3 regions of the Achromobacter veterisilvae genome follow, and region 2 is predicted to be linked to each of the others. Evidence: predicted binding sites of a transcription regulator. Region 2 holds the regulator's gene; each other region holds the start of a gene.
The links. The regulator LexA, encoded in region 2, represses DNA repair genes until DNA is damaged. The targets are predictions, from matches to a motif close to ACTGTATNNNNATACAGT.
Positions count from the first base shown of each region.

Region 1: recA (recombinase RecA) is a predicted target of LexA. The motif match lies at 2,339-2,356, and genes of this name have one in related genera.
Region 3: imuA (translesion DNA synthesis-associated protein ImuA) is a predicted target of LexA. The motif match lies at 4,247-4,264, and genes of this name have one in related genera.

Region 1 covers NZ_CP148753.1:2,933,833-2,944,262, forward strand. The annotation lists gene WHX56_RS13545 (sensor histidine kinase) at 38-1,414, opposite strand; gene WHX56_RS13550 (response regulator transcription factor) at 1,530-2,219, opposite strand; gene recA (recombinase RecA) at 2,477-3,538, shown strand; gene recX (recombination regulator RecX) at 3,663-4,352, shown strand; gene WHX56_RS13565 (LysR family transcriptional regulator) at 4,792-5,709, opposite strand; gene metE (5-methyltetrahydropteroyltriglutamate--homocysteine S-methyltransferase) at 5,850-8,147, shown strand; gene WHX56_RS13575 (DUF2889 domain-containing protein) at 8,370-8,972, shown strand; gene sucC (ADP-forming succinate--CoA ligase subunit beta) at 8,983-10,143, shown strand; gene sucD (succinate--CoA ligase subunit alpha) at 10,163-10,430, shown strand, end outside.
Region 2 covers NZ_CP148753.1:4,985,326-4,995,755, reverse strand. The annotation lists gene clpX (ATP-dependent Clp protease ATP-binding subunit ClpX) at 1-93, shown strand, start outside; gene lon (endopeptidase La) at 354-2,804, shown strand; gene lexA (transcriptional repressor LexA) at 2,914-3,564, opposite strand; gene WHX56_RS23085 (Bug family tripartite tricarboxylate transporter substrate binding protein) at 3,761-4,726, opposite strand; gene WHX56_RS23080 (class I adenylate-forming enzyme family protein) at 4,723-6,252, opposite strand; gene WHX56_RS23075 (thiolase family protein) at 6,254-7,501, opposite strand; gene WHX56_RS23070 (IclR family transcriptional regulator) at 7,625-8,386, shown strand; gene WHX56_RS23065 (amino acid aminotransferase) at 8,472-9,671, opposite strand; gene uvrB (excinuclease ABC subunit UvrB) at 9,681-10,430, shown strand, end outside.
Region 3 covers NZ_CP148753.1:4,582,416-4,592,845, forward strand. The annotation lists gene hpaE (5-carboxymethyl-2-hydroxymuconate semialdehyde dehydrogenase) at 1-671, shown strand, start outside; gene WHX56_RS21220 (Crp/Fnr family transcriptional regulator) at 772-1,476, shown strand; gene ypfH (esterase) at 1,492-2,196, opposite strand; gene WHX56_RS21230 (amino acid permease) at 2,372-3,907, shown strand; partial or broken gene WHX56_RS21235 (DUF1016 N-terminal domain-containing protein) at 3,913-4,179, shown strand; gene imuA (translesion DNA synthesis-associated protein ImuA) at 4,331-5,035, shown strand; gene WHX56_RS21245 (DNA polymerase Y family protein) at 4,965-6,434, shown strand; gene WHX56_RS21250 (error-prone DNA polymerase) at 6,444-9,665, shown strand; gene WHX56_RS21255 (I78 family peptidase inhibitor) at 9,766-10,149, shown strand; gene WHX56_RS21260 (LysR family transcriptional regulator) at 10,175-10,430, opposite strand, start outside.

The sequences.
Region 1 (10,430 bases), 2.1 Mb from region 2:
CAAAAAGTTTCTTTTCCGGGGGGTGCTAGGGATAGTCCTAGCTCTCCGATGGCTCCGGCGGTTCCGCGTAGAGGGGAAAAACCACACGGACCCGCATGCCCGGCAGGGACGAATGCGCGGTCGGATGGTCGTGGATTTCGACGCTGGCCTGGTGCTTCTGCGCGATCTCCCGCACGATGGCCAGGCCCAGGCCGCTGCCGTCGGACATCGTGCCCAGCACGCGGTAGAAGCGGTCGAACACGCGCTCGCGCTCCTCGGGGGGGATGCCGGGGCCGGAATCTTCCACCTCGAGCACGGCGTGTCCGTGCAGGATCCGCACGCGCACGGTGATGTGGCCGCCGCGCGGCGTGTAGCGCAGCGCGTTGTCCACCAGGTTGTTCAGGAGTTCGGCCAGCAGCAAGGGGTTGCCGCTGATTTCCACGGGCGCGTCCGCGCCTTCGAAGCCCAGGTCGGTATTGAGCGACAGGGCCTGCGGCACCCAGTGCATGGCCTGCTCGTAGGCGATGGCGTTGATGTCCGTGCGGGTCAGTCCGATGGCGCTGGGGTTCTCGGCGCGGGCCAGCAGGAGCAACTGGTTCACCAGGCGCGTGGCGCGTTCCGAGCCGGTCACGAGCTGGCGCAGGCTGGACTGCATTTCCTCGGGGCTGGCGTCCCGCAGCGCCAGTTCGGCCTGGGTGCGCAGGCCGGCCAGCGGCGTCTTCAACTGGTGCGCGGCGTCCGCGACGAAGCGGCGCTGCGCCTGCACGTTGGAGGACAGCCGGTCCAGCAGGTCGTTCATGGCGGCCACCAGCGGCGCGATCTCGGACGGCGCGGCGCGCTCGTCGATGGGGGAAAGATCGTCGGGCCGGCGCGCGCGCAGGCGCTGCTGCAGCGCGTTCAGGGGCGCGACGCCGCGCGACAGCCCGAACCACACCAGCAGCACGGCGATGGGCAGCACCACGAACTGCGGAATGATCACGCCCTTGATGATGTCGTTGGCCAACTGGGTGCGCTTCTCGACCGTCTCGGCGGCGATCAGCAGCGCGGGTTGCGTGTTCGGCAGGTGCAGGTCGACCCAGGTGAACGCCAGCCGGATCCCGAAGCCGCGCAGGGTGGCGTCCTCGTATTGCACTTCGCCGGGCCGGGGCTGGCCCACGGTGGAGGGCAGGGGCAGCGCCCGGTCGCCGCCCAGGTACTCGCCGCGGCTGCCCAGCGCCAGCCAGAACACGCTGTCGGTTTCGTCGGCGTGCAGCACTTCGCGGGCGGCGTCGGACATCTTCAGCATGGCGCGCCCGTCCTGCGCATGGACCTGCCGGGTCAGCACGTGGAGATTGTTGGCCAGCGCGCGGTCGTAGGGCACGTTGGCGATGTTCTGCGCGACCACGTAGGTGATGGCGACGCTCATCGGCCACAGCAGGAACAGGGGCGCCAGCATCCAGTCGAGGATCTCGCCCAGCAGGGAACGCTGGGGCGGCGCGAAGCTCGGGCCCCTGGACCCGGCCTGCATGACATCCAGTGCTTCCTGATTGAGCGCCTCTGGATGCGCGGGGTCAGCTTGCGAGGTACGCGGCACCCTGGTCACGCTCAAGACAGTAGCCCAGGCCGCGCACGGTCACGATCTTCACGCCGCTGGGCTCGAGCTTCTTGCGCAGGCGGTGCACATAGACCTCGATGGCGTTGGTGCTGACTTCCTCGCCCCACTCGCAGAGGTGGTCGACGAGCTGGGTCTTGCTGACCATGCGGCCGCTGCGGGTCAGGAGGATCTCGAGCAGGCTGACCTCGCGGGCCGACAGGTCCAGCGTCTGGTCGTCCACCATGGCCACCCGGCCCGTCTGGTCGAACAGCAGGCGGCCGTGCTTGAGCAGGGTGGCGCCGCCGCCGGCGCCGCGCCGGGTCAGCGCGCGCACGCGGGCTTCGAGTTCCGACAGGGCGAAGGGCTTGGCCATATAGTCGTCCGCGCCCAGGTCCAGGCCCTTGACGCGCTGTTCGATGCTGTCGGCGGCCGTCAGGATGAGCACGGGCAGGGCGGAGTTGCGGGCGCGCAGGCGCCGCAGGACTTCCAGGCCGGCCAGTTGCGGCAGGCCGAGGTCGAGGATGAGCAGGTCGAAGGCCTGGGCCGCCAACGCCGAATCGGCCGCCAGCCCGTCGCGCACGGCATCCACGGCGTAGCCATTGTGCCGCAACGAGCGGGACAGGCCGTCGGCCAGGATGCTGTCGTCTTCGGCGATCAGGATACGCATGGGCTACAGTAAGAAGAAACGCCGCGGCGCAAAAAGGGGATGAAGCGCCGGATTCGTCTGGCATTCTGGCATACGGCCTTGCACTTGCCACTCAGGGTATACGTGCAAAATACTGGCACACTGGTTTTTTATACAGTATAATCCGGTGCCATAATCTGATCCGTAGCTCAAAGCATCCGCCAGCCCCGGTCAGCCAAACCCGGCCAGCCAGACCGCAATCCCCTTCGACACCAGATACGTTACAGACAGGACTCTACATGGACGACAAAACCACCAAGGCCGCCGCATCGGAAAAGGCCAAGGCGCTTGCCGCCGCGCTCTCGCAGATCGAAAAGCAGTTCGGCAAGGGCTCGATCATGCGCTATGGCGACAACGAGGTCTCGCATGACATCCAGGTGGTTTCCACGGGGTCGCTCGGGCTGGACATCGCGCTGGGCGTCGGCGGCCTGCCGCGGGGCCGCGTGGTCGAGATCTACGGTCCGGAATCGTCGGGCAAGACCACGCTGACCCTGCAGGTCATCGCTGAAATGCAGAAGATCGGCGGCACCTGCGCCTTCGTCGACGCCGAACACGCGCTGGACGTGCAGTACGCCTCCAAGCTGGGCGTCAACCTGACCGACCTGCTGATCTCGCAGCCGGACACGGGCGAACAGGCGCTGGAAATCACCGACGCGCTGGTGCGCTCGGGCTCGGTCGACCTGATCGTCATCGACTCGGTGGCGGCCCTGGTGCCCAAGGCCGAAATCGAAGGCGAAATGGGCGATTCGCTGCCCGGCCTGCAAGCCCGCCTGATGAGCCAGGCGCTGCGCAAGCTGACCGCCACCATCAAGCGCACCAATTGCATGGTCATCTTCATCAACCAGATCCGCATGAAGATCGGCGTCATGTTCGGCAACCCCGAAACCACCACCGGCGGCAACGCGCTCAAGTTCTACGCGTCCGTGCGCCTGGACATCCGCCGCATCGGCTCGATCAAGAAGGGCGACGAGGTGGTCGGCAACGAAACCCGCGTCAAGGTCGTGAAGAACAAGGTGGCGCCCCCGTTCAAGCAGGCCGAGTTCGACATCATGTACGGCGCCGGCATCTCGCGCGAAGGCGAAATCATCGACCTGGGCGTGGCCGCCAATGTGGTGGACAAGTCCGGCGCGTGGTACAGCTACAACGGCAACCGCATCGGCCAGGGCAAGGACAATGTCCGCGAATACCTGAAAGAGCACAAGAGCATGGCCATCGAGATCGAGAACCGCGTGCGCGAGAACCAGGGCATCGTCAGCCGCGCGGCCGAGTTCGTGCCCACGGCGGAAGACACCGCCGAGTAATCGAGACGGTCTCGGGCCGCCCGCGGGTTTCCGCCGACGGCCCGCACATCGCGCGGGCTGGGCCCGATCGCTTGCGGCAGGCGCCTCGATGGGCCTGCCGTTGTGCATAGCAAGCAGGAAACGCATGAGCTGGAAACCGCCCCCCGCGTCAGCCGACCGCCTTCGCGCCAAGCTGGATGACGAGTTCGAAACCGTCGCCAAGCCCCAGGGCTTGCGCCGCAGTTCGGATGCGCGCCGCGAGCAGGAGGCGGCGGCGCCCGCCGGCCCGCGGGATCAATGGCAGCGCAGCTCCGAAGAGCGCGGCGCGGGGCGCGGCCGCCGCGCCGCCGCCGCCGAAGGCGATGAGGCCGGCGACGACGGCAAGTCCGCCCGCAAAGGCCCGTCGCTGAAGATGCGGGCCGTGGGCTATCTGTCGCGGCGCGAACACGCCCGCGGCGAACTGGCGCGCAAACTCGCCGCCCATGCGGAAGACCCCTCTGAAGTCGAGGCCGTGCTCGACGCCCTGGAAAAAGAGGGCTGGCTGTCCAATGAACGCTTTGCCCAGGGCCTGGTCCATCGGCGCGCATCGCGCCAGGGCACGGCGCGCATCGTCCAGGAACTGCGCCAGCACGGCGTGGACGACGGCCAGGTCGCTGAATTGCGCGAGCAACTGCGCGCCACCGAATACGACCGCGCGCTGGAGGTCTGGAAGAAACGTTTCGACGCCAGGCCCGACGACCGCGCGGCCTACGCCAAGCAGGCCCGCTTCCTGGCCAGCCGCGGTTTTGCGCACGACGTTATCCGCCGCATCCTGGGCGAAGGCGACGACGATTGAGCGTTTCGGCGCCGGGGGGGCGAGTCGCCTGCGGTCTCCCCCGGTGTCTGACACCCAGGCGAGATACGCTTCAATTTGCCCGTACGCTTCAAGGGTGTCAGACACCTCGCCTGCGGTCTCCCCCGGTGTCTGACACCCAGGCGAGATGCGCTTCAATTTGCCCGTACGCTTCACGGGTGTCAGACACCTCGCCTGCGGTCTCCCCCGGTGTCTGACACCCAGGCGAGATGCGCTTCAATTTGCCCGTACGCTTCATGGGTGTCAGACACCTCGTCTGCGGTCTCCCCCCGGTGTCTGACACCCAGGTGAGATGCGCTTCAGTTTGCCCGTACGCTTCACGGGTGTCAGACACCTCGCCTGCGGTCTCCCCCGGGTGTCAGACACCTTCGCCACCAGACACCTCCACCCCGAGGCGCCATCATCCTTCGATTAGACCTTTCTATTTCGCGGACTTGATGCCCGACAAGGTCTTGAAGCAGACGTCGCGGGTGATGGTCAGGAATTCGTCGATGTACGACGCGTCCGTGTCCTCGCTGCGCACCGTGGCGTACAGCGTGCGCCACACGCCTTGCGGCCCCAGCCGGCACAGGCGCAGCCATCCCTGGTTCATGTATTCCGTCAGCGCCCAATTGGGCAGCGCCGCCACGCCCCGGTTGCTGGCCACCAGTTGCGCGATGATCGGCGTCAGCTCCGCTTTGCGGACGGCGGCCGGCTCCACGTCGGCGGGGTCCAGGAAGGCCGTGAAGATATCCAGGCGCTGCTTGTCCACCGGGTAAGTGATGAGCGTCTGGTCGGCCAGTTGCTCGGGCGTGACGAATTTGCTGCCGGACAGCGGATTGGAGTCCGATACCGCCAGCACCAGTTCGTACCTGAACAACGGCAGGTATTCCACGGCGTCCAGCGGCTGCGGGTCCGAGGTGATGACCAGGTCGAGATCGCCGCGCACCAGCGCGGGCAGGGGGGCGAACGAAAACGCCGCCGACAGGTCCAGCGCCACGTCCGGCCACTGTGCGCGGAAGGCGTCCAGGGCCGGCATCAGCCACTGGAAGCAGGAATGGCAATCGATCGCCAGGTGCAGCCGCCCCGTGCGGCCCGCGGCCAGCCGCTGCAACTCGCGTTCGGTCGCGCGGATGCGGGGCAGCACTTCGTCCGCCAGCGCCAGCACGCGCAGGCCGGCGGTGGTCAGGCGGGCCGGCCGGGTGCGGCGGTTCAGCAGGGGCGTGCCCAACCGGGTTTCCAGGTCGCGCAACTGGTGCGACAGGGCCGATTGGGTCAGGTGCAGGCGTTCGGCGGCCTCTTGCAGGCTGCCGCCTTCGCGGATGGCCGTCAGCGTTTCTAGGTGGCGGATTTCGAGCATGGGATTGCAGGGATGGGAAATGAGCTTATATTTTATGAGATTCTCTCATGTTATGGATGTAGACATTGATTTTGATTCATGTTGGTTTGGCCTCAGAATAGCCGTCACTTGAACAAATTTTGTCTTACGACGGTATTCACATGACTACGATTCATAATTTGGGGTTCCCCCGCATCGGCGCCCAGCGCGAACTGAAGCGCGCCGTCGAGGCCTATTGGGCAGGCAAGCAGACCGCTGAAGCGCTCGAACAGACCGGCCGCGAACTGCGCGCCCGGCATTGGAAGCTGCAGGCCGACGCCGGCCTGAAGTTCGTGCCCGCCGGCGACTTCGCCTGGTACGACCAGATCCTGGAATGGACCACGCTGCTGGGCGCCGTGCCCGCGCGTTTCGGCCAGAAGGACGGCGAGCCGGTGTCGCTGGACACCCTGTTCCGCATGGGCCGGGGCCGCGCGCCGTCCGGCAAGCCCGCCGCCGCCTGCGAAATGACCAAGTGGTTCGATACCAACTACCACTACATCGTGCCGGAACTGGTCCCCGGCCAGACTTTCCGCATCGCCCGCGAATCGCTGTTCGAACAGATCCAGGAAGCGCAGGCGCTGGGCTACGCCGTCAAGCCCGTGATCCCGGGCCCGCTGACCTGGCTGTACCTGGGCAAGGGCGACGCGTTCGCCGAAGGCGCCGCCGACGCCGGCAAGCTGAAGCTGCTTGCCGCGCTGCTGCCCGTCTACCAGGACGTGCTGGCGCGCTTCGCCAAGCAGGGCGTGCAATGGGTGCAGATCGACGAACCCATCCTGGCGCTGGACCTGCCCCAAGCCTGGCGCGACGCCTTCCGCGAGGTCTACGCCACGCTGTCGGCCAGCCCGGTCAAGCTGCTGGCGGCCACCTATTTCGACGGACTGAAGGACAACCTGCCCACGGCGCTGGGCCTGTCCGTCGCCGGCCTGCACGTGGACCTGGTCCGCGCGCCGGAGCAACTGGCGGAAGTGGTTGCCGGCCTGCGCGGCGACCAGGTGCTGTCGGCCGGCATCATCAACGGCCGCAACATCTGGCGCACCGACCTGGACGCCGCCATCGCCACGCTGGCCCCGATCAAGCAGCAACTGGGCGACCGCCTGTGGCTGGCGCCGTCGTGCTCGCTGCTGCACGTGCCGGTGGACCTGGCCCATGAAACCGAACTGGACGCCGAACTCAAGAGCTGGCTGTCCTTCGCCGCGCAGAAGCTGGATGAACTGAGCCTGCTGGGCCGCGCGCTGGACAGCGCGACGGACGCTTCCGTGCAGGGCGGCCTGGCGAAACAGCGCGCCGCGCTGGCCGCCCGGCGTGCCTCCGCCCGCATCCACAATCCGGTGGTCGGCCAGCGGATGGCCGCCGCCGCCGGCGTGTCGCGCGACCGCGCGCCGTTCGCCGGCCGCATCGCCCGCCAGCAAGAGCAACTGGGCCTGCCCGCCTACCCGACCACCACGATCGGCTCTTTCCCGCAGACCGCGGAAATCCGCGCCCTGCGCCGGGACTGGAAGGCCGGCGCGCTGACCGATTCGGCCTACGAGACCGCCATCCGCAAGGAAATCGAGGAAGTCATCCGTTTCCAGGAAAAGGTGGGCCTGGACGTTCTGGTGCACGGCGAACCCGAGCGCAACGACATGGTGGAATACTTCGGCGAACTGCTGGCCGGTTTCGCCTTCACTAAGAACGGCTGGGTGCAAAGCTACGGCTCGCGCTGCGTCAAGCCGCCGATCATCTTCGGCGACGTGGCCCGCCCCGCGCCGATGACGGTGGGCTGGTCGTCCTACGCGCAGTCGCTGACCGACAAGCCGGTCAAGGGCATGCTGACCGGCCCGGTCACCATCCTGCAGTGGTCCTTCGTGCGCGACGACCAGCCGCGCGAGCAGACCTGCCGCCAACTGGCGCTGGCGCTGCGCGATGAAGTCGTGGACCTGGAAGCCGCCGGCATCAGCGTCATCCAGATCGACGAACCCGCCATCCGCGAAGGCCTGCCGCTGCGCCGGGCCGACTGGCAGGCCTACCTGGACTGGGCCGTGGATTGCTTCCGCCTGTCGACCGCCGGCGTGCGCGACGAAACGCAGATCCACACCCATATGTGCTATTCGGAGTTCAACGACATCATCGAGTCGATCGCCGCCATGGACGCGGACGTGATCACCATCGAAACCTCGCGCTCCAATATGGAGTTGCTGAAGGCGTTCGAGGACTTCCGCTACCCGAACGACATCGGCCCCGGCGTGTACGACATCCACTCGCCCAACGTGCCCGAGGTGGACTGGATGGTCGGCCTGATGGAAAAGGCGGCCGCCCGCCTGCCCAAGGAACGCCTGTGGGTGAATCCTGACTGCGGCCTGAAAACGCGCGCCTGGCCCGAAACCGAAGCCGCGCTGATCGGCATGGTGCAGGCGGCCCGCGCCCTGCGCCAGGCGGCCTAGCCGATACGCCCGGCGCCGCGGCGCCGGGCGGCGGCCATGCAAGACCGGCTTGCGCCATCGTGGCGCAAGCTTTTTTTTGCGTTGAGAGAGCCGCGGGGCGGAAACCGGCCCTCGGGAGGCGGCAAGCCCAGGCGGTCGATGAAGAGCCGCCTGCGCTATACTTTCAAGGTTTTGTTGCCGCGCACCATGCGCAGGCCCTCTTCGCCTCGCAGGCCCCCCAGCATGCCCTTGCCACCGCCGGACTATCCTCGCCAGCCACTGCATACGCGTTCCATACGCGTGCAATCGTATGCGCGTGATGATGGCCTATGGGACCTGGAAGCCGAGTTGATCGACGTCAAGGCGTACGATTTTCCCAAGCGCGACGGCGAGATGTTCAAGGCCGGCCAACCCATCCACCATATGCACCTGCGCATCACCATCGACGAGAATTTCTCGATCGTGGCCGCGCAGGCCGTCTATGACGCCGCCCCCTATGGGGCGCATTGCATGGCCATCGAGCCGGCTTACACTGATCTCATCGGCATGAACCTGCTCAAGGGGTTCCGTCAGCAGGTCAAGGAGCGGTTCGGGCACGTGGAGGGCTGTACGCACATGACCGAGCTGTCGCAGGTGCTTCCCACCGCGGCGGTCCAGACCATGGCCAATCGCCGGCGGCAGGAAAACAACCCGAACCGGCGTCCATTCCAACTGGACGGCTGCCATGCGCTCAGCACCGGCGGCCCGGTGGTGGCTGAGCACTATCCCAAGTGGTACACGGGGGATAGCGCTGAGGCATCGGCCGATTCGTCTACCGATTCACCTTCTCTTACTCATACGTCCTGACAGGTAACACATGAAAATCCACGAGTATCAAGGCAAGGAACTGCTGAAGCAATTTGGCGTCCCCGTGCCGCGCGGGATTCCCGCTCTTTCCGTCGACGAGGCCGTGGCTGCCGCTGAAAAGCTGGGTGGACCGGTCTGGGTCGTTAAGGCGCAGATCCACGCGGGCGGCCGCGGCAAGGGCGGCGGCGTGAAGCTGGCCCGCTCGATCGACGACGTGCGCAAGCTGGCCTCCGAGATCCTGGGCATGCAACTGGTCACGCACCAGACCGGTCCGGAAGGCCAGAAGGTCCGCCGCCTGTACATCGAAGACGGCGCCGACATCCAGAAGGAATACTACGTGTCGCTGGTCACCGACCGCGCCACCCAGAAGGTCGCCTTCATCGCCTCCAGCGAAGGCGGCATGGACATCGAGGAAGTGGCCCACTCCACGCCCGAAAAGATCATCACCGAATACATCGATCCGCTGACCGGCCTGTCGGCCGAGCAGGCCACCAAGATCGCCAACGCGATCGGCCTGCCCGCCGATTCCACCGCCCAGGCCGTGGACGTGTTCCAGAAGCTCTACAAGTGCTACATGGACACCGACGCCTCGCTGGTCGAAATCAACCCGCTGAACCGCGACAGCAAGGGCAACATCATCGCCCTGGACGCCAAGTTCAACTTCGACTCCAACGCCCTGTTCCGCCATCCGGAAATCGTCGCCTACCGCGACCTGGACGAAGAAGATCCGGCTGAAATCGAAGCCAGCAAGTTCGACCTGGCCTACATCCAGCTCGACGGCAACATCGGCTGCCTGGTGAACGGCGCCGGCCTGGCCATGGCCACCATGGACACCATCAAGCTGTTCGGCGGCGAGCCGGCCAACTTCCTGGACGTCGGCGGCGGCGCCACGGCCGAGAAGGTCACGGAAGCCTTCAAGATCATGCTCGGCAACAAGAGCGTGAAGGCCATCCTGGTCAACATCTTCGGCGGCATCATGCGCTGCGACGTCATCGCCGAAGGCGTGATCGCTGCTTGCAAGGCCGTCAACCTGAACGTGCCGCTGGTCGTCCGCATGAAGGGCACCAACGAAGAACTCGGCAAGAAGATGCTGGCCGACTCGGGTCTGCCGATCATCAGCGCCGACACGATGGCCGAAGCCGCCACCCGCGTCGTAGCAGCCGTCAAGTAAAAATTCCAAGGATTCACAAATGTCGATTCTGATCAACAAGGACACCAAAGTCATCACCCAGGGCATCACGGGCAAGACGGGCCAGTTCCACACCCGCATGTGCCGTGAGTACGCCAATGGTAAAGCTGCCTTCGTGGCCGGCGTGAACCCCAAGAAGGCGGGTGAAGACTTCGAAGGCGTGCCGATTTTCGCTTCGGTGAAAGACGCCAAGGCCGACACCGGCGCGACCGTGTCGGTCATCTACGTGCCGCCCGCGGGCGCCGCCGCCGCCATCTGGGAAGCCGTCG
Region 2 (10,430 bases):
GAAGGCGAGGGCAAGCCATTGCTCATCTACGCCGACGAAGCCGCCGCTTCGGACAAGCCGGAGCGCGGGGAAGTCCGCGACGCGGCAGCCTGATATTTCAAAAAAGCCCGTTCCCGTAACGGGTTTTTTTGCCTGGGGGCCATTCCCGAGTGGAAACACGCTTTTCTCGCGGGCGCGACACTCGCATACTGTGAGTGTCCCCCCGGGGGATTTTTTCAGCCTTTGGGTTATCCAGGCGCCGAGATCTTGAATTTTCGGCTATTGTTCCCATAACAGACGTAACCGACGTGGCTGGTCCGGGTATACCCGGGCCACCTGTCCCCGATACGCCGAGTCATACCGAGGAACCTCCTATGTCTGCCAGCCAGACCCTGCCTTCCGACCCGATCGACCTGCCCCTGCTCCCGCTGCGCGACGTCGTGGTGTTTCCGCACATGGTCATCCCGCTGTTCGTCGGCCGTCCGCGCTCCATCCGCGCGCTCGAGGTTGCGATGGAAGCGGGCAAGAGCATCATGCTGGTGGCCCAGAAATCCGCCGGCAAGGATGACCCCACGCCCGAAGACGTCTACGAGATCGGCTGCGTCGCCGGCATCCTGCAGATGCTCAAGCTGCCCGACGGCACCGTCAAGGTGCTGGTCGAGGGCACCCAGCGCGCCCGCATCAACAGCATCGAAGACGCCGATTCGCACTTCACCTGCCAGGTGACGCCGATCGAACCGGACGCCATGCAAGGCTCCGAGACCGAGGCCCTGCGCCGCGCGATCGTCGCCCAGTTCGAACAGTACGTAAAACTGAACAAGAAGATCCCTCCGGAGATCCTGACCTCGCTGGCCGGCATCGACGATGCCGGGCGCCTGGCCGATACGATCGCCGCGCATCTTCCCTTGAAGCTCGAGCAGAAGCAGAAGATGCTCGAGATCGTCGGCACCTCCGAACGCCTCGAAGGCTTGCTCACGCAACTCGAAACCGAAATCGACATCCTCCAGGTCGAGAAGCGGATTCGCGGCCGCGTGAAGAAGCAGATGGAAAAGAGCCAGCGCGACTACTACCTGAATGAGCAGGTCAAGGCCATTCAGAAGGAACTCGGCGAAGGCGAAGAGGGCGCGGACATCGAAGAGCTCGAAAAGAAGATCATCGCCGCCCACATGCCCAAAGAGGCGCGCAAGAAGGCCGATGCCGAGCTCAAGAAGCTCAAGCTCATGTCGCCCATGTCGGCCGAAGCCACCGTGGTGCGCAACTACATCGATACGCTCATCAATCTTCCCTGGAAGAAGAAGAGCAAGATCAACAATTCCATCAGCAACGCGGAAACGGTGCTGGACAACGACCACTATGGCCTGGAAAAGGTCAAGGAACGGATCCTGGAATATCTTGCCGTGCAGCAGCGCGTGGACAAGGTGAAGGCGCCGATCCTCTGCCTGGTCGGCCCTCCCGGCGTGGGCAAGACCTCGCTGGGGCAGTCCATCGCCAAGGCCACGAACCGCAAGTTCGTGCGCATGGCGCTGGGCGGCGTGCGCGACGAAGCCGAGATCCGCGGCCATCGCCGCACCTACATCGGCTCCATGCCCGGCAAGATCGTCCAGAACATGTCGAAGGTCGGCGTGCGCAATCCCCTGTTCCTGCTCGATGAAATCGACAAGCTGGGCATGGATTTCCGCGGCGATCCCTCGTCGGCCCTGCTCGAGGTGCTGGACCCGGAACAGAACCACACGTTCCAGGACCACTACATCGAAGTCGACTTCGACCTGTCCGACGTCATGTTCGTGGCCACCAGCAACACGCTGAACATTCCGCCGGCCCTGCTGGACCGGATGGAAGTGATCCGCCTGTCCGGCTATACCGAGGAAGAGAAGATCCACATCGCCCGCGACCATCTGCTGCCCAAGCTGATGAAGAACAACGGCGTGAAGGATAGCGAGCTGACCGTCGACGACAGCGCCCTGCGCGACATCGTGCGCTACTACACCCGCGAAGCCGGCGTGCGCGCGCTCGAACGCGAAGTGGGCAAGATCTGCCGCAAGGTCATCAAGCAGTTGCTGACCCAGGGCGACCGCGCCAAGGCCGAAGGCAAGACCCTCGAGGTCAAGCCGGTCAACGTGACGGGCGACAACCTGAGCGACTACCTGGGCGTGCGCCGCTACACCTTCGGCATGGCCGAAAAGGAAAACCAGATCGGCCAGGTGACCGGCCTTGCGTGGACGGAAGTCGGCGGCGACCTGCTGACGATCGAAGTCGCGGACATGCCCGGCAAGGGCGTCATCCAACGCACCGGCTCGCTGGGCGACGTGATGAAGGAATCGGTCGAAGCGGCCCGCACGGTGGTGCGCTCGCGCGCCCGCCGCCTGGGCTTTGCCGACAGCGTCTTCGAGAAGCACGACATGCACGTGCACGTGCCGGAAGGCGCGACGCCCAAGGACGGTCCGTCCGCGGGTATCGCGATCACCACGGCCATGGTGTCGGCCCTGTCGCGCATCCCGGTGCGCGCCGACGTCGCCATGACCGGCGAGATCACGCTGCGCGGCGAAGTGCTGCCCATCGGCGGCCTGAAGGAAAAGCTGCTGGCGGCCCATCGCGGCGGCATCAAGACGGTCTTGATCCCGGAAGAAAACGTCAAGGACCTGGCGGAGATTCCGGACAACGTCAAGAACCATCTCGAGATCGTGCCGGTGCGCTGGATCGACAAGGTGCTGGAACTGGCCCTGGAACGCCTGCCCGAGCCCCTGGCCGAGGAAGAAGCGGTCAAGGAACCCCTGGTGGCCAAGCCGGCCGAGCCGGGCTCGACCGATCCGGTGCTCAAGCATTGACCTGACCTTCCGGGCGTCTCCGCAAGGAGCGCCCGGGAGCCATGACCCAAAAAGAAACCCGCCTCGGCGGGTTTCATTTTGCCTGCGCCGGGAAGGGCGGGAGAGGCCCTTAGTGCAGCGCGTGCGTGCGGATCAGGCCCACGGCTATGCCTTCCAGGGCGAAATCCTGGTCGGCGCCCACCACGATGGGCTGGAAGTCCGGGTTTTCGGGCAGGAGTTCGATGTGGCCGTTCTGGCGCTGCAGGCGCTTGACGGTGACGTCATCGCCCAGCCGGGCCACCACGATCTGGCCATTGCGGGCCTCGGAGGCTTTTTTCACGGCGAGCAGGTCGCCTTCCAGGATGCCCGCGTCGCGCATGCTCATGCCGCGCACCTTCAGCAGGTAGTCGGGCGCCTGGGCGAACAGGTTGGGGTCCACGCCGACCTCGCGTTCGACGTGTTCCGCGGCCAATATGGGGCTGCCGGCGGCCACGCGGCCCACCAGCGGCAGCAGCAGTTGCGCCAGGGAGGGCAGGGGCAGCGAGGCTTGCGTGGGCGCCGTGGAGGCGTCTTTCAGGCGGATGCCGCGGGAGGCGCCGGCCGTGAGTTCGATGGCGCCCTTGCGGGCCAGGGCCTTGAGGTGATCTTCCGCCGCGTTGGGGGAACGGAAACCCAGGGCCTGCGCGATTTCGGCGCGCGTCGGCGGAAAGCCGGTGCGCGCGACGGTCTGCCTGATCAGATCCAGGATTTGTTGTTGGCGATCGGTGAGTTTGCTGGCCATGGCGATGATCCGGTGCTAGCGGACTGTACATATATACAGCGCCATTCTGGGGGACGCAGCGCAAAAAAGCAAGTTGCTCCCCGAACTGACCGGCCGGTCGCCTCAAAGCGGCAACCGGCCGGTCAGGATGCCCCGGATCGAGCGCGCCGGGCCAAATCAGACCTTGCCCGGGCGGACCTCGACCAGGCGCCGCGCGTTATTCCGGCTTGATGCCGGCCGTCTCGATGACGCCGCGCCACTTCCGGGTCTCGGATTCGATGTAGTCCTGCAATTCCTCCGGACGCGTGGCCTTGATCGTGATGGCCTTGTCTTCGAGTTTGCGGACGATGTCGGGCATGGCCAGCGTTTTCAGCAAGGCGGAACTCAGCACCGACAGCCGGTCGGCCGGAATGCCGGCCGGGCCCATGACGCTGACCCAGGCGTCCACGCTCATGTTCTTCACGCCCAGCTCCTCGGCGGTGGGCACATCGGGCAGTTCCTTGATGCGCGTCGTGCTGGTGATGGCCAGCGCCCGCACTTTGCCCGATTGCACCAGGCTCAGGGCGGCGGGCAGATTGTCGAACCCGAGGTCGACGTGGCTGCCCATCAGCGCGGTCAACGCCGGGCCGCTGCCCGAAAAGGGAATGTGCTGCATGTTCGAGCCGGTCAGGATCTTGAAGTATTCGCCGGTCATGTGCGGCGACGTGCCGGCCCCGGGGCTGGAGTAGGACAGTTGCCGCTGCTTCGCGTCGGCGATCAGCGCGCCCAGGTCCCGGTATTTCGAATCGGCATTGACCAGCACCAGATTGGTGTAGAAGCCGACCTCGCCGATCATGGTGAAACCCTTGATCGGGTCGAAATTCAGTTCCTTGCGCAGCAACGGGTTGATCACGTTGGTGGCTACGGTGCCCAGGAAGATGGTGTAGCCGTCCGGCTTGGCGTGCGCGACCGTCGAGGCGCCGATGGTGCCGCCCGCGCCCGCCTTGTTCTCGACGACGACGGACTGGCCCAATTCGCGCGACAGGCCCTCGGCCAACACGCGCGCGACGATATCGGTCGAGCCGCCCGGCGGAAACCCGACTACGAAGCGGATGGGCTGGTCCGGAAAGGCCGCGGCGGCGGAGCCGCCCAGCGTGATGGCCAGCGCGCCGGCCGTGGCGGCAATCCAGGTCTTGAATGTCATGATCGATGTTCCTCCTGCTGGCTCGCGTCGCGCAAGTCGTCGATGATTCGCCGCTTGTCGAGTTTGCCTAGTGTGTTTTTTGGAAAAGACTGCACGATGTGGATGATTTTGGGTGTCCGCACGGACCCCAACTGCTGCTTGCCGTAATCAATCAGCGCCTGGGCGCCGACCGAGTCCGGCCGAACTGGAACGACCGCCATTTCGACGCGTTCGCCCCAGTAGTCGTCGGCGACGCCGAACACCACGCATTCGGCGATGTCCGGGTGTCGCGCATAGGCGTTCTCGACGTCGGAGGGATAGACATTGAAGCCGCCGCTAATGATGACGTCCTTGGAGCGGCCTTTGATGAACAGGAACCCGCGCTCGTCGATGTAGCCGATGTCTCCGGTGTGGAACCAGCCGTCTTTCAGGACGGCCGCGGTCTGCTCGGGCATGTTCAGGTAGCCCGACATCAGCAGGTCGCCGCTGGCGATGATTTCGCCCAAGGTGTTCGGGCTGGCGGTGGCGCGGCCGTCTTCGCCGACGACCGCGACCCGCGTCAGGGGGCCGACTCGGCCCGCGCTGCCATGGTTTTCCGGTCGGGAGCCGGTGGCGCCGTCCATCCCCGCGATGATGACCGGCGCTTCCGTCAGGCCATAGGTAACGCCCAGCACGGGGCCGAACGCCGCGATTGCCTGCGACAGCAGCGGGGCCGGGCAGGGCGCGCCGCCATACAGCAGGTTGCGCAGCGTCGGCAGGTGGCGCGGCGCGTCGCGCTGTGCCTGCACCAGCCGCTGGAGCAGGGTGGGAGGCACCCAGGTGGACGTCACCCCGCAGGTGTCCATCAAGGCATGCAGTTGCTCGGCCGTGGCACGGCCGGCGATCACCAGGCAGCCGCCGGCATGCAATACCGGCAGCACGAACGTGCCCGCGCCATGCGTCATCGGCGGCGCCAGCAGGAAGCGTTCCTCGCTGTCGAAGCCATACGCCATGGCCAGCGACGCCACCATGGTGTTGATACAGCGCAGCGACTGCAATACGGCTTTGGGCACGCCCGACGATCCACCCGTGAACTTGATGGCGGCCGTCTCGCCCGGATCCGGATTGGAGCGCGATGGCGACTGGCCCGCGTGTTCACGCACCAGCGCGTCGGTATGGAGCTCGCGGCGCTCGTCGTTGCAGATGCGCGGGCCGTGGTAGGAAGCCAGCAGCGCCTCGTAGGCCGCGTCGTGCAACACGATATCGGGCGCGGCCGTCGCCAGTTGGCGGGCGATGTCCTGTTCGACGACGGTCGGCGTCAGCGGCACCAGCACGCCGCCGCAGGCATAGGTGGCCAATATGCCCAGCAGCATTGCGTGCGAATTGCCGGCCAGCGTGGCGATCACCGGACGAGGCTTGCCCGACAGGCGTTGCAGCGCCGCGGCCAGCGCCAGCGCCTGGCCGCGCAGCGCTTCGTACGTATGGGTGCGGCCGGTGGCCGCATCGATCGCCGCGATGCGATCCGGGTACCGCATGGCGGCATGCAGGAAAAAATCGATAGGCTGCATGCTAGAGCCTGTTGCTGAGCACCGTGACCACGGCCGCCGCATCTTCGTAATGCAGGAACCCGCCGCCGTTTTCGGCCACCGCGGTGCGGGCGCCCCGGACCTGGCGCGCGCCGGCTTCATGGCGCAGTTGCGTAACGAGCTCGTGGATCTGCACCAGGCCCGTCGCGGCGATCGGATGCCCCTTGGACACCAGGCCGCCCGATACGTTGACGGGGGTGATGCCGCCCAGGCTGGTCGCGCCGCTTTCGGTGTAGGGGCCGCCCTGGCCGCGGGCGCAAAGGCCCAGGTTTTCGATCTGCAGCAGTTCCGCGAAGCTGGACGCGTCATGCACTTCGGCCACGTCGATATCCCGCGGCGTGATCTCGGCCATGGCATAGGCGCGCTTCGCGGCCAGGTGCACGCAGTGCCGGTCCATGTCGGCGATGTCGCGGATCACGGTGCTGGCCGCGCCGATGCCCGCGACCCTGACGGCCCGTTGCCTGCGCGCGTCGGACAAGGCGCGGCCGCTGGACAGCACGACGGCCGAAGCGCCGTCGGAAATGGGCGCGCACATGGCGCGCGTCAGCGGCCAGGCGATCTCGGGAGTGGCAAGCACGTCGTCGATGGACATGTCGTTCTGGTACTGGGCCAGCGGGTTCATGGTCGAGTGCGCGTGGTTCTTGGCCGCCGCGCTGGCGATCTGCCGCTGCGTGGTGCCGTAAGTGCGCATGTGCTGGCGCGCCATGGCCGCATAGATGTCCATGAAGAAGCTCTGCGTATTCCAGGCGCCGGGAGAGTTCAGCCGCTCGCGGATGGCGGGGTCGGTCTCTTGCTGGCAGAAGAAATCCCATGTCTGGCGCAGCAGATGGATGTCGGTGCCGCCGAAGAACGCATTCATCATTTCGGTCTTCTTGTCGGGGTAGAACATCTTCTCCGCGCCGACCACCAGCACCGTGTCGAACATGCCCGATTCGATCGCCATGCAGGCGTTGAACAGCCCGGAACTGCTGCTGGCGCAGGCATTTTCGATATTGAAGACGGGGATGCCGCTCACCCCCATCGCGTTCAGCGCGCACTGGCCGCGGATCGAATTCTGCTTTTCCATCTGGCCCTGGCGCACGTTGGAGAACCATGCGGCTTGCATGTCATCCAGGCCATGGCCGCTGTCGGCCAGGGCAGTATTGACGGCTTGTTCGGTCAGTTGCTTGACCGAAAGATCCGGGTGGCGGCCCAGCGGAGTATGGGCGATGCCGGTGATATAGACGTTCATGGTAGGTGTAGGCGGCTGGTCGATGAGTGGCTCTATTCTGCGTGGCCGACCGATCCGGATTAACCCCTGCTTACCCGTGAAAAAGAGGATAAAGTTCCGGCATATGAAACTTTTCTGCCCGGTATGGGCCTGGACGTTATGACGGAATCCTCCAGCATCCAGAAGGCGCTGCGAGTGCTCAAGACTGTGCAGCGCCATCACGAAGAAGGCCTGCGGCTCACGGATGTATGCCGAGAGCAGGGCCTGGAAAAACCGACGGCGCTGCGGCTGTTGCGCGAACTGCTGGCGCAGGGGCTGGTGGCCCGCGATGCGCGCAGCAAGAAGTACTACCTGGGCGACTATTGCCGGAAACTGGGGGAGTCGCTGGCTGCGCAGTCGTCGTTGTCCGTGCGCTATGGGCCCTTGCTGCGCCGTATTTCCGACCGCACCGAAGACGCCAGTTTCCTGGTGATCCTGCAAGACCTGGATACCCTCTGCATTGGCCGGGAAGTGGGCGCCTATCCCATCCAGGCGTTGGCCATCCCGGTCGGCAACCGCCAGCCCATCGGCGTGGGCGCGGGCGGCCTGGCCATGCTGGCGAGTTTCGACGACGACGTCACGGAGCATTACCTCAAGGTCAACAGGGCCCGCTTCCTCAAGTACAAGTCGCTCACGCTGGAGCAACTGCGCATGCGCATCGCCCGCGCGCGCAAGCGCGGCTACGCCGTGATAGGCAGCCACGCGGTCAGCAAGGTGACCGGCGTGGGCGTGACGCTGATGAATAAAGAAGGCGACGTGCTGGGTGGCATCAGTGTCGCGGCACTGGACAATCGCATGACGCAAAAGCGCCAGGAGGCCGTGGCCCAGATAATCCGCGAAGAGATGAACCGGTTCCTGGACAAGTAGAGCCGCCGCGGGCGTGCACAAATGAAAACGGGACCCGAAGGCCCCGTTCGCGGAAGCAGGCCCGTGGGCCCGCGCGGCTGCTGGCTTACAGCACGGCCGCGATGCCCGCGGCCACCTTGTCGATGTTGCCGCTGTTCAGCGCGGCGACGCAGATGCGGCCGCTGGAGACGGCGTAGACGCCGTGCTCTTCGCGCAGGCGGTCCACTTGCGCGGCGGTCAGGCCCGAGTACGAGAACATGCCGCGCTGGCGCAGCACGAAGCTGAAGTCCTGCTTGCCGCCGTGTTCCTGGATCTTCTCGACCAGTTGCTTGCGCATCAGGCGGATGCGGTCGCGCATGCCGGCCAGTTCCTCTTCCCACATGGCGAAGAGTTCGGGCGAGTTCAGGACCGTCGACACCACCGTGCCGCCGTGGGTGGGCGGGTTGGAATAGTTGGTGCGGATCACGCGCTTGAGCTGGCTCAGCACGCGGGTGGCTTCATCCTTGCTGCCGGCCACGACGGTCAGCGCGCCGACGCGCTCGCCATACAGGGAGAACGACTTCGAGAACGAGGAGCTGATGAACATGGTCAGGTCCAGGTCGGCGAACAGGCGCACGACCGCGGCGTCTTCCGTCAGGCCGTCGCCGAAACCCTGGTAGGCGATGTCCAGGAACGGGACCAGGTTGTTTTCCTTGACGACGGCGGCGATCTGCTTCCACTGGTCCATGGTGGGGTCCACGCCCGTGGGGTTGTGGCAGCACGCGTGCAGCACGACCACGGTCTTGGCCGGGGCGGCTTTCAGGTCCGCCAGCATGGCGTCGAAGTCCAGGCCGCGGGTGGCGGCGTCGTAGTACGCGTAGGTGCCGACCTCGAAGCCGGCGCGTTCGAACAGCGCGCGGTGGTTCTCCCAGCTCGGGTTGCTGATCAGGACCTTGGAGGTGGGGAGCAACTGGCGCAGGAAGTCGGCGCCGATCTTCAGCGCGCCCGTGCCGCCCAGGGCCTGGGTGGTCAGTACGCGGCCGGCGGCGGCCAGCGCGGAGTCCTTGCCCAGCAGCAGGGCTTGCGCGCCCGCGTTGTAGCCGGCGATGCCCTCGATCGGCAGGTAGCCGCGGGCGGCGGCGGCTTCGATGCGGGCGGTTTCCGCCTTGCGGACGGCGCCCAGCAGCGGAATGCGGCCCTGATCGTCGTAGTACACGCCCACGCCCAGATTGACTTTACCGGGACGCGTATCGGCGTTGTATTGTTCGTTCAGGCCAAGAATAGGGTCGCGCGGCGCGAGTTCGACGGAATCGAAAAGGGTGCTCATGGGAGTCTGATGAGGTGGGTGGACGCAGTACGGAGTGCTGTGGATAATGGGGGGTTTACCCTGGAACAGTCTAGCATGTCTAAAAGCGCAATAGACCCGATTGCGGAAAACCCCGCGCCCGGGGGCGAGGGCGCGCCAGCCATTGCGGCGGGCCCCGGATTTGTCGACTTCCCGGGAAGTCCGTTTCACCTGTACCAGCCCTATCCGCCGGCGGGGGACCAGCCCGCCGCCATCGAGGGCTTGATCCAGGGGATGCAGGACGGCCTGATGTTCCAGACGCTCCTGGGCGTCACGGGCTCGGGCAAGACCTACACCATGGCCAACGTGATCGCCCGGCTGGGGCGGCCCGCGCTGGTGCTGGCCCCCAATAAGACGCTGGCCGCGCAGCTCTACGCCGAGATGCGCGAGTTCTTCCCGAAGAACGCGGTCGAGTACTTCGTCTCGTACTACGACTATTACCAGCCCGAGGCCTACGTGCCGACGCGCGACCTGTTCATCGAGAAGGACTCGTCCATCAACGAGCACATCGAGCAGATGCGCCTGTCGGCCACCAAGAGCCTGCTGGAGCGCCGCGACACCATCATCGTGGGCACGGTGTCGTGCATCTACGGTATCGGCAATCCGGGCGATTATCACGCGATGGTGCTGATCCTGCGCGCCGGGGACCAGATCTCGCGCCGCGAGATCCTGGCGCGCCTGGTCGCCATGCAGTACACCCGCAACGACGCCGACTTCACGCGCGGGACCTTCCGCGTGCGC
Region 3 (10,430 bases), 400 kb from region 2:
CGGCGCTGTTCACCATTTTCTCGATCAACGGAGAACGCTGCACGGCCGGCTCGCGCGTCTTCGTGCAGCGCTCGATCTACGACCGCTTCGCGCGCGAATTCGCCGAACGCGCCGCGCGCCTCACTGTGGGCGACCCGCGGGACCCGGGCACCAACGTGGGTTCCATGATCACGCGCCAGCATTGGGAAAGGGTCACCGGCTACATCGAGATCGGGCGCCGCGAGGGCGCCGTGGTGGCGGCCGGCGGCGGCGTGCCGCAGGGCCTGCCCGCGCGGGTGGCCAAGGGCAATTTCGTGCAGCCCACGGTGCTCACGGGCGTGGACAACCGCATGCGCGTGGCGCAGGAAGAGATCTTCGGCCCGGTGGTCTGCCTGATTCCCTTCGACGACGAGGACGAAGGCCTGCGCCTGGCCAACGACAGCCGCTACGGACTGGCCTCGTACGTCTGGACCCAGGACGTGGGCAAGGCGCACCGCCTGGCGCGCGGCATCGAGGCCGGCATGGTCTTCGTCAACAGCCAGAACGTGCGCGACCTGCGCCAGCCCTTCGGCGGCATCAAGGATTCCGGCGTGGGGCGCGAAGGCGGCGACGCCAGCCTGGAGACCTTCTGCGAAATGAAGAACGTCTGCATCTCGATGGGCAGCCACCCCATCCCCCGCTGGGGCGTCTGAACCGTCCTTTCCCAGATCCGGCCGCGAGCGGCCGGATCGTCCCTGGCCGGCCGTATAATCCGGAGGCATACAGAACGACAAACACAAATCAAGGGAAATCGTGGCCAAACCAGCGAGTGGCCCGGCGCGCCATGTCGCCACCGAAACCTGGCTGCCCCAGGGCGAACAGGCGGCCTATCTGCGCTCGCTCAGCCACGTGGGCCAGCCCGTCTCGCTGCCCAGCGGCGCCAGCCTCTTCAGCCAGGGGCAGGTCGAGAATGCCTTCTACGTGGTCGTGACCGGCAAAGTCCACGTCCACATGCTCAGCGAAGACGGCCACGAGTCCATCCTCAACATCATGGGGCCGGGCAGCGTCATCGGCGAAGCGGCCGCCTTCCTCGGACAGCCCCGCTACTCCAGCGCGCGCGCCATCGAAGACACGTCCCTGCTGCGCTTCGAGACCGGGCGCATCCCCGCCCTGGTGCGGCAGGATCCCGACTTCGCGCTGGCCCTGATCTACCTGCTGAGCGTCAAGCAGCGCCAGATGGTCGCGCGCCTGCGCCAGGCCATCTTCGACCCGCCCGAACAGCGCGTGATCCGCTTCTTCGACCAGTTCCGGCAGACCCACCAGGATGCTTGCGGCCCGCAGGCCCCGATCACGGTCAACCTCACGCACGAACAGATCGGAAGCCTCGTCGATCTGTCCCGCGTCACCGTCACCCGCGTGCTCAACCGGCTCAAGCGCGAAGGGCTGCTGGACCTGGACGGCAAGAAGATCATGCTGGCCGAAGGCTTCTCGGAGCGCATCCGCGGCGAAGCGCCCTGAACGGGGCGCGCCGGCTCAGTGCACGGTGGTGCCGTCCGGCGGCGTCTGGTTCAGGCCCAGCGCCGCCTCCCAGCTTCGCAGCGGCACGCAGGTCTGCAGGCGCATGATGGCGCGCTCGATCAGGGCCGGGTGCAGCTCGTGTCCGACGTGGGTGGCGACGTCGATGGTCGAATCGCCGTGCAGCTCCGTCAGCCGCGCCTGGGCGGCCTGGATGTCCGCCACGTTCATGACCGGATCGTCGGCCCCGTGCAGCAGATGCAGCGTGGTGTATTGCGGCGCGGACCGGGGCAACTGGGCATAGCGGCCCGAAAACGCGATGACGCGGCCGGCCATGCCGTCGTGGGCCTGGACCAGTTCCAGCGCCATGATGGCGCCCTGCGAAAACCCCGCCAGCGCCGTATCGGATTGCAGCAGGCCGAAGCGGGCCTGCGCCTGGCGCACATAGGCTTCCAGGGGCGGCAGCGCCTGCGCCACGCGCTCGGGGCGGTTTTCCTCGGTCACGCCGCGCACCGAGAACCATTGCCGGCCCGCGCCGCCGCCATCGAAGGGCTCGAAACCTTCGGGAACCAGCACCGCCGCCGCCGGAAACGCCTTGCGCAAGGCCAGGGCCAGGGGCTCCAGGTTGTCGGGCGAGCCGCCCACCCCATGCAGCAGGATGAATAACTGGCGCACCTCGGCGCCCGGATCGGGAAGAAATTCGATAGAACTGGAAGACGCCATGAAACCGCTCCATGCTGGCCTGGGGCCGCCGAACCGAGCCCCGATTGCCGCATTGTAAAATGCGCGCCCGGTGTCGGCCGAACCTTCCGGGTGCCCGGCACCAGGCGGTGCCAGGCACCGGCCGAATCCGAAGGGACACGCCCTCTCCGCCCCGGCGGCCATCACTCACCCAGCAATGCAAACACCGACCACGGAAGCCGGCGCCACGCCTGCCGGCCAGAACCAGCTACACCGCGTGCTCAAGGCGCGTCACCTCACAATGATAGCGCTAGGCGGGGCCATCGGCACCGGCCTGTTCGTCGCCTCCGGCGCCGCGATCGCGCAGGCGGGCCCGGGCGGCGCCCTGCTGGTCTACCTGACGATCGGGCTGATGGTCTATTTCATCATGACCAGCCTGGGCGAACTGGCGACCTTCATGCCGGTATCGGGTTCGTTCTGCACCTACGCGTCGCGCTACGTGGACAAAGGCTTCGGCTTTGCGCTGGGATGGAATTTCTGGATCAGTTGGGCCACGGTCGTGGCCGTGGACGTCGTGGCCGCGCAGTTGGTCATGGCGTACTGGTTCCCCGACACGCCCGGATGGATATGGAGCGTGGCGTTCCTGGCCCTGACCTTCGGGCTGAACGCGTTTTCGGCGCGCAGCTTCGGCGAGGCCGAATACTGGTTCGCCATCGTCAAGGTCGCCGCCGTGCTGTGCTTCATCGGCGTAGGCCTGGCGATGCTGGCGGGCATCATCCATGGCGGCGTCCCCGTGGGCCTGGCGAACTGGACGGCGGGCGACGCGCCTTTCGTGGGCAACGCCGCCACCTGGGTCGGCGTGGCGATGGTGGTGGCCTATTCCTTCCAGGGCACGGAACTGGTGGCCGTGGCCGCCGGCGAATCCGAAAACCCCAGGCGCAACGTGCCGCGCGCGATCAACCACGTATTCTGGCGCATCCTGCTGTTCTACGTGCTGGCCATCCTGATCATCGGCCTGCTGCTGCCCTATACCGACCCGCAGTTGCTGCGCAACGACGTCGAGGACATCGCCGTCAGCCCCTTCACCCTGGTGTTCCAGCACGCGGGGCTGCTGTCGGCGGCCACCGTGATGAACGCCGTCATCCTGACCTCGGTGCTGTCCGCCGGCAACTCGGGCATGTACGCCGCCACGCGGATGCTGTTCAACATGGCGGCCGAAGGCCAGGCCCCGGCCGTGTTCCGGTACGTGACCGGCAAGGGCGTGCCGCTGTACGCGCTGCTGGCCACGGCGCTGCTGGCCTGCCTGTGCCTGTTCAGCCTGGTGTACAGCCCCAAGGCGGTCTACATCTGGCTGCTGAACTTCGCGGGCATGACCGAATTCATCGTTTGGCTGAGCATCGCGGTCAGCCATTACCGCTTCCGGCAGGGCTACGTGAAACACGGCCACGACACCGCCGACCTGCCCTACAAGGCCGGCCTGTTCCCCTTCGGCCCGCTGCTCGCCTTCGTCCTGTGCCTGCTGGTCACGCTGGGCCAGAACTACCAGGCCTTCCTGGAAGAACGCATCGACTGGATCGGCGTGGTCTCCACCTACCTGGCGATTCCGCTGTTCCTGGCCCTGTGGCTGGGCCATCGGCTGGTGCGCAAGTCGCGCTGGATCCGGTACGAGGATATGCGTTTCGACGGGGTGGAGCTGGGCCGCGAGGCCGGCGCCCAAGCCGTCTCGCCCGTTGCGGCGGACGCCAGGGCTTAGGAGCGCTGGAGACAGCAAACGCGCGCAGTGTCAATGCGCTGATGACCGCCAGCTACTGGGAGGTCGGCCGCCGTATCGTAGAGGCCGAGCAACAAGGCAAACGGCGAGCCGGCTACGGGGAGCAGTTGATCGAACGGCTGGCAAGCGACCTGACCCAGCGGTTCGGCCGCGGGTTCAGCCGCCAGAACTTGCAGCAGATGCGGTCCTTCTTCTTGGGTTGGCCGATTCGCCAGACACTGGACGGGCGCAAGCGGTCTGGAACCGCAACGCCGGCGACGCAATGAGGGGCCCGCCCCCCTTGCCCCCTCCCAGGCGCGGACCGGCGCCCCCTTGCTGACTACTGTATATTCATACAGTTATAATCAATCGTCGGCACTTTTCTTCGATTCCCCTTTTCCCCGGAAACCGGCTTGTCCGCCCGCCATGCAGTCCCCTGAACACATCCATCCCGCGCTGTGGCGCGCCACCCAGTTGGCCCGGGGCGCCGCACGCACCGTGCCCACCGGGCATGCCGCGCTGTCGGCCGAACTGCCGGATGGCGGCTGGCCGCTGGGTTCGCTCATCGAACTGCTGGCCCCGCATCCCGGCATCGGCGAAATCCGCCTGCTGCGCCCGGCGCTGGCCCAGTTGGAAACCCGCCGCCCCATCGCGCTGGTGCAGCCGCCGCACGCCCCGCACATCGCTAGCTGGATGAGCTGGCGGCTGGACCCCCGCCAACTGCTCTGGATCGCTCCGGAAAAACCCGCCGACACCCTCTGGGCCGCCGAACAGATCCTGAAGAACGGCAGTTGCGGGGCCCTGATCTGCTGGCTGCCCCGCGTGCGCCCCGAATCCCTGCGCCGCCTGCATCTGGCCGCCCAGGCCAGCGACCTGCTCTTCGTCGCAGTGCGCCCCTCCGGGGCGGCGCAGAACGCCACCCCCGCCCCCTTGCGGCTGGCGCTGGCGCCCGCCGCGGGCGGCCTGTCCGTGCACATCCTCAAGCGCCGGGGCCCCGTCAGCGACGCGCCGCTCTATGTCGGCCTGGAACCCGGCGCCGCAACTCCTTCTTCCCCCCGCCATGCGCCTCTGGATCGCCGCCTGCCTGCGCTGCCTGCCGCTGGACGCCCTACGCCCGCACTGGCCGCATGAGGATCTGGCGTTCGCCGTCCTGGACCAGGAACGCGTCGCCGCCCTCACTCCCGCCGCCCGCCAGGCCGGCGTCAGGCCCGGCATACGCCGAGCCGGCGCGGCCGCCATCGCGCCCGAAGTCGAATTGCTGGCCCGCGACGCCCAGGCCGAAGCCGAGGCCCTGCAGGGCGCGGCGCTGGCCCTGCTTCAATACACGCCCGAAGTCGCCCTGGCGGACGACTGCACCGTGCTGCTGAACGTCGGCGCCAGCCTGATGTTCTTCCGCGGCCCCCGGGCCCTGGGCCAGCGCGTGGCCGCCACCTTGCGGGCGCTGGACCTGCGCGTCACGCTGGGCATGGCGCCCACCGCCGCGGGCGCCTGGCTGCTGGCGCACCGCCCCGGCCGACGCGCGCCCCGGCGCACCCTGACGCTGCCCACGCTGGCCCGGCGGCTGGACGCCCTGCCGCTGGCGCTGCTGCCCCAGGCGCAGGCCCGCCGCGACTGGCTGGACGACATCGGCTGCCGCACCCTGGCGGACCTGCGCGCCCTGCCGCGCGCCGGCCTGCAGCGGCGCAGCGCACCCGAACTGCTTCAGGCCCTGGACGCCGCCTACGGCCAGGCGCCCGAACTCTACCGCTGGATCGAGCCTCCGCCCCAGTTCGCGCGGCGCATCGAACTCACCGACTACGTAGAGCACACCGACGCGGTGCTGGCGGTGGCGCGCCGGCTGGCCGAACAACTGGGCGGCTGGCTGAGCGCCCGGCAACTGGCGGTGCGCCGCGTGGTGCTCAGCATGGAACACGAACGCGGCCGCCATGCGCGTCCGCCCACCGAGATGGAGCTGGCCCTGGCGCAGCCGGTCTGGCAGGCGCCGCAGATCCTGAACCTGCTGCGGGAAAAACTGGCGCGGTTCACGCTGGAAGCGCCCGTGATCGCCGTTGCATTGCTGGCGCCCGATACGGTGGAACAACCCGCCGCCAGCACCACCCTGTTTCCCGAACCCGGCGGCACCGCCGCCGACCACGCCAGGCTGCTGGACCTGCTGGTGGCGCGGCTGGGCCGCGGCCAGGTGCGCCACGCCTGTCCCGTTCCCGACCACCGCCCCGAGGCCGCCAACGCCTGGGGCGACACGCTGGCCCCCGCCCCGCGGCCCGGGCCGCTGCCCGCCTTGCTGGACCGTCCCTTCTGGCTGCTGGATCCGCCGCTACCCTTGAAGCTGTCCGGCCACCGTCCGCAATACGGCGGCCAGGCGCTGCGGCTGATGCGCGGCCCCGAACGCATCGAAAGCGGCTGGTGGGACGCCGCCCTGACCGTGCGCGACTACTTCGTCGCCGAGGACGAGGCCGCCGCGCGCTACTGGATCTACCGCGAGCGCGACGCGGAGCACGCCCGCTGGTTCCTGCACGGGCTCTACGCCTAGGATCGGTTCATGGACGACGATCTTCCCGGCGCCGCCGCCCTGGCCAGCCTGCCCGGCTACGCCGAGCTGCAATGCCAGTCCAACTTCTCTTTCCTGCAGGGCGCCTCGCATCCGGAGGAACTGGCCGCGCACGCCGCCGAACTGGGCTATGCCGCGCTGGCCATCACCGACGAATGCTCGCTGGCCGGCGTGGTCCGCGCCCACGTAGAGGCCAAGGCCCGGAATCTGCCGCTCATCGTCGGCGCCACCTTCCAACTGCGCGCCGCGCCCGACGCCGCGCCGCTGGGCCTGACCCTGCTGGCGCAGACCCGCGAAGGCTACGGCAATCTGTCCGAACTCATCACCCTGGCGCGCACCCGGGCGCCCAAGGGCGAATACCGGCTGGCCCCCGAAGACCTCTCCCATCCGCCCGCGGGCTACGGCCACCTGCGCCACCTGCCCGAGTGCCTGGCCATCCTGAGCCCCGCCTACGGCGCCGACGCCGGCCGCCTGGCGGAACAGGCCCGCTGGCTGGCGCGCGCCTTCCCCCGACGCGCCTGGGTGGGGCTGACCTTGCTGCACGGTTCCCGCGACGACCTGCACCGCGCCGCGGTCATGCACGCCGCCCAGGCCGCGAAACTGCCCGTCGTGGCGCTGGGCCAGGTGCAGATGCACCTGCGCTCGCGCAAGCCGCTGCACGACACGCTGGCCGGCATCCGCACCCGCCAGCCCGTGTCCCAGTGCGGCTACGAACTGTCCGGCAACGCCGAACAGCACCTGCGCACGCGCATGCGGCTGGCCAGCCTTTATCCGCCGGAGGCCCTGGCCCAGACGCTGGTGGTGGCGCGCCGCTGCGCGTTCTCCCTGGACGAACTGCGCTACGAATACCCCGACGAGATCGTTCCGCGCGGCCACACGCCGGTCACCTACCTGCGCCAGGAAACCCTGGCCGGGGCCGCGCGCCGCTTCCCCGCCGGGGTGCCCCAGAGCGTGGCCGCCCAGATCGAAAATGAACTGGCCCTGATCGCCGATCTCCGCTACGAAGCCTATTTCCTGACCGTCTACGACATCGTCCAGCACGCCCGCAACCAAGGCATCCTGTGCCAGGGCCGCGGCTCCGCCGCCAACTCCGCGGTCTGCTACTGCCTGGGCATCACCGAAGTGGATCCGGCGCGCGGCAACAGCCTGTTCGAGCGCTTCATCAGCAAAGAACGCAACGAACCGCCCGATATCGACGTGGACTTCGAGCACCAACGCCGCGAAGAGGTCATCCAGTACATCTACGGCAAATACGGCCGCGACCGCGCCGCGCTGACCGCCGTGGTCATTTCCTACCGGCCGCGCAGCGTGCTGCGCGATACCGGCCGCGCGCTGGGCGTGGACCCGGGCGTCATCGACGCCGTGGCCCGCGCCCACCAATGGTGGGACGGCAAAAAGGAAATGCTGCGCACGCTGGGCGCCTGCGGGCTGGATCCGGAGTCCCGGGTGGCGCGGCAATGGGCGGCCCTGGCGCAGACCCTGATGGGTTTCCCGCGCCACCTGTCGCAGCATCCGGGCGGCTTCGTGATTTCACGCGGCAAGCTCTCGCGCCTGGTGCCCATCGAGAACGCCGCCATGGAAGACCGCAGCGTCGTGCAATGGGACAAGGACGACCTGGACGCGCTGAAGCTGCTGAAAGTGGACGTGCTGGCGCTGGGCATGCTGTCGGCGCTGCGCCGCACCCTGGAGCTGGCCGGCCAGCGCCGCGGCCGGCCCTTGCGCCTGCAGGACATCCCCAAGGAAGACGAGCCCACCTACGACATGATCTGCGACGCCGACACCATCGGCGTATTCCAGATCGAATCGCGCGCGCAGATGACCATGCTGCCGCGCCTGAAACCCCGCCAATACTACGACCTGGTGGTGCAGGTGGCCATCGTGCGGCCCGGCCCCATCCAGGGCGGCATGGTCCACCCCTACCTGCGCCGCCGCCAGGGCAAGGAAAAAATCACCTACCCCAGCCCGCAAGTGGAAGGCGTGCTCAGCCGCACCATGGGCGTGCCCATCTTCCAGGAACAGGTCATGCAGATCGCCGTGGTGGCCGCCAACTTCACGCCGGGGGAATCCGACGCGCTGCGCCGCTCCATGGCGGCCTGGAAGCGCAAGGGCGGCGTGGACAAATACCGCGAAAAGCTGGTGGGCGGCCTGCTGGAGAACGGCTACACGCTGGAATTCGCCGAAGCGCTGTTCCGGCAGATCGAGGGCTTCGGCGAATACGGTTTCCCCGAAAGCCACGCCGCCAGCTTCGCCCTGCTGGCGTATTCCAGTTCATGGCTCAAGCGGCACGAGCCCGAAGCCTTCCTGGCCGCCCTGCTCAATTCCCAGCCCATGGGCTTCTACGCCCCCGCCCAACTGGTGCAGGACGCCCGCCGCCACGGCGTCTGCGTGCTGCCGCCCGACGTCACGGTCAGCGGCTGGGATTCGGCGCTTGAAACCCTGCCCTCCGGACACCCCGGCGCCCGGCGCGCCGCGCACCCGCACGCGCCTGCGGCGGACGGCCCCCGGCCCGCCGTCAGGCTGGGGCTGAGCCTGATCCAGGGCATGCGCGAGGACACGGCGCGGCGCATCGAGGCCGCGCGCGCCGCGTCACCCTTTGCCGACACCGGCGACCTGGCCCGCCGCGCTGCCCTCACCCGCCACGACCTCAACGCCCTGGCCGCCGGCGACGCCCTGCGCACCCTGGCCGGCCACCGCCGCCAGGCCAGTTGGGAAGCCGCGGCCAGCGTGCACAGCCGCGACCTGCTGCGCGACGCCGCCATCGTCGAAACCGCCGCGCCGCAACTGGCCGCCCCCTCGGAAAGCCAGGCCGTAGCCGCGGACTACCGCAGCGTGGGCCTGACCTTGCGCAGCCATCCCGTGGCGCTGCTGCGCCCCGAACTCGCCGCGCGCAATTTCCAGCCGGCCTCGGTGCTGAACAGCTACCCCGACAAGCGCGTGGCGCGCGCCTGCGGCATCGTCACCGTGCGTCAGCGCCCACAAACGTCCAAGGGCGTGATCTTCGTGACCCTGGAAGACGAAACCGGCCCCGTCAACGTGGTCGTGCGCCCGGAACTGATAGAGCGCCAGCGCCGCGAACTGCTGGGGTCCGCGCTGCTGGGCGTCTACGGGACCTGGCAAAGCATGGACGGCGTGCGCCACCTGATCGCGCAGCGGCTGGTGGATTTGTCCGGGCTGCTGGGCGGGCTGTCCACGCAAAGCCGCAATTTCCATTGACGGCCAGGCCGCCGGCGGGCGCCCGCCACGGCCCCGGTCACAGCGCGTCGCGGCTGGTCTATCATGGCTTTTTTCGACGCGTTGTTGCAAGGAGCCTTACATGATCCGCAAGCTGATCCCTTTCCTGCTGGTCGCCAGCCTGACCGCGTGCGCCAACACCGGCGCGCCGCGTTCGTCCAGCGCGCCGGCCCCCAGCTCCTCCAGCGCGTCGTCCCCGTCCGAGGCCGCTTCCAGCTCATCGTCCGGCATGTCCAGCGCCTCCGGCTACGGCTACGGAGAAAAGAGCTGCGACGCGGCGGCGCTGCAATCGCAGATCGGCCAGAAAGCCACCCCGTCCGTCATGGAAGACCTGCGCACGCGCAGCGGCAGCACCACCGCCCGCATGCTGCGCCCGGGCCAATTGGTGACCATGGAATACAACGCCACCCGCCTGAATCTGATCGTCGACGACAAGGACGTCATGACGGCCATCCGCTGCGGCTGACGCCGGAAACGGCCGCCGCCCCGCGTTACGCCTCGCGCGGTTTGGCGGCCGGCGGCACGTGGGGCAGGAACGCCCCCGCCACCTCGAAGGCGCATTCCTCGCGCGCGATATCGATCACCCGGGAAACCACCGGGTTGACGAGGTTCTTCTTGTGCACGGCGTAGTAGTTGATGGTGGGCAGGTCCGGCTGCACGTTCAACTGGCACAGCACCCCGCGCTCCACCAGCGGCGCGAAGTACGCACCCGGCAGGTAACTGATGCCCAGGCCCAGCATCGTCAAC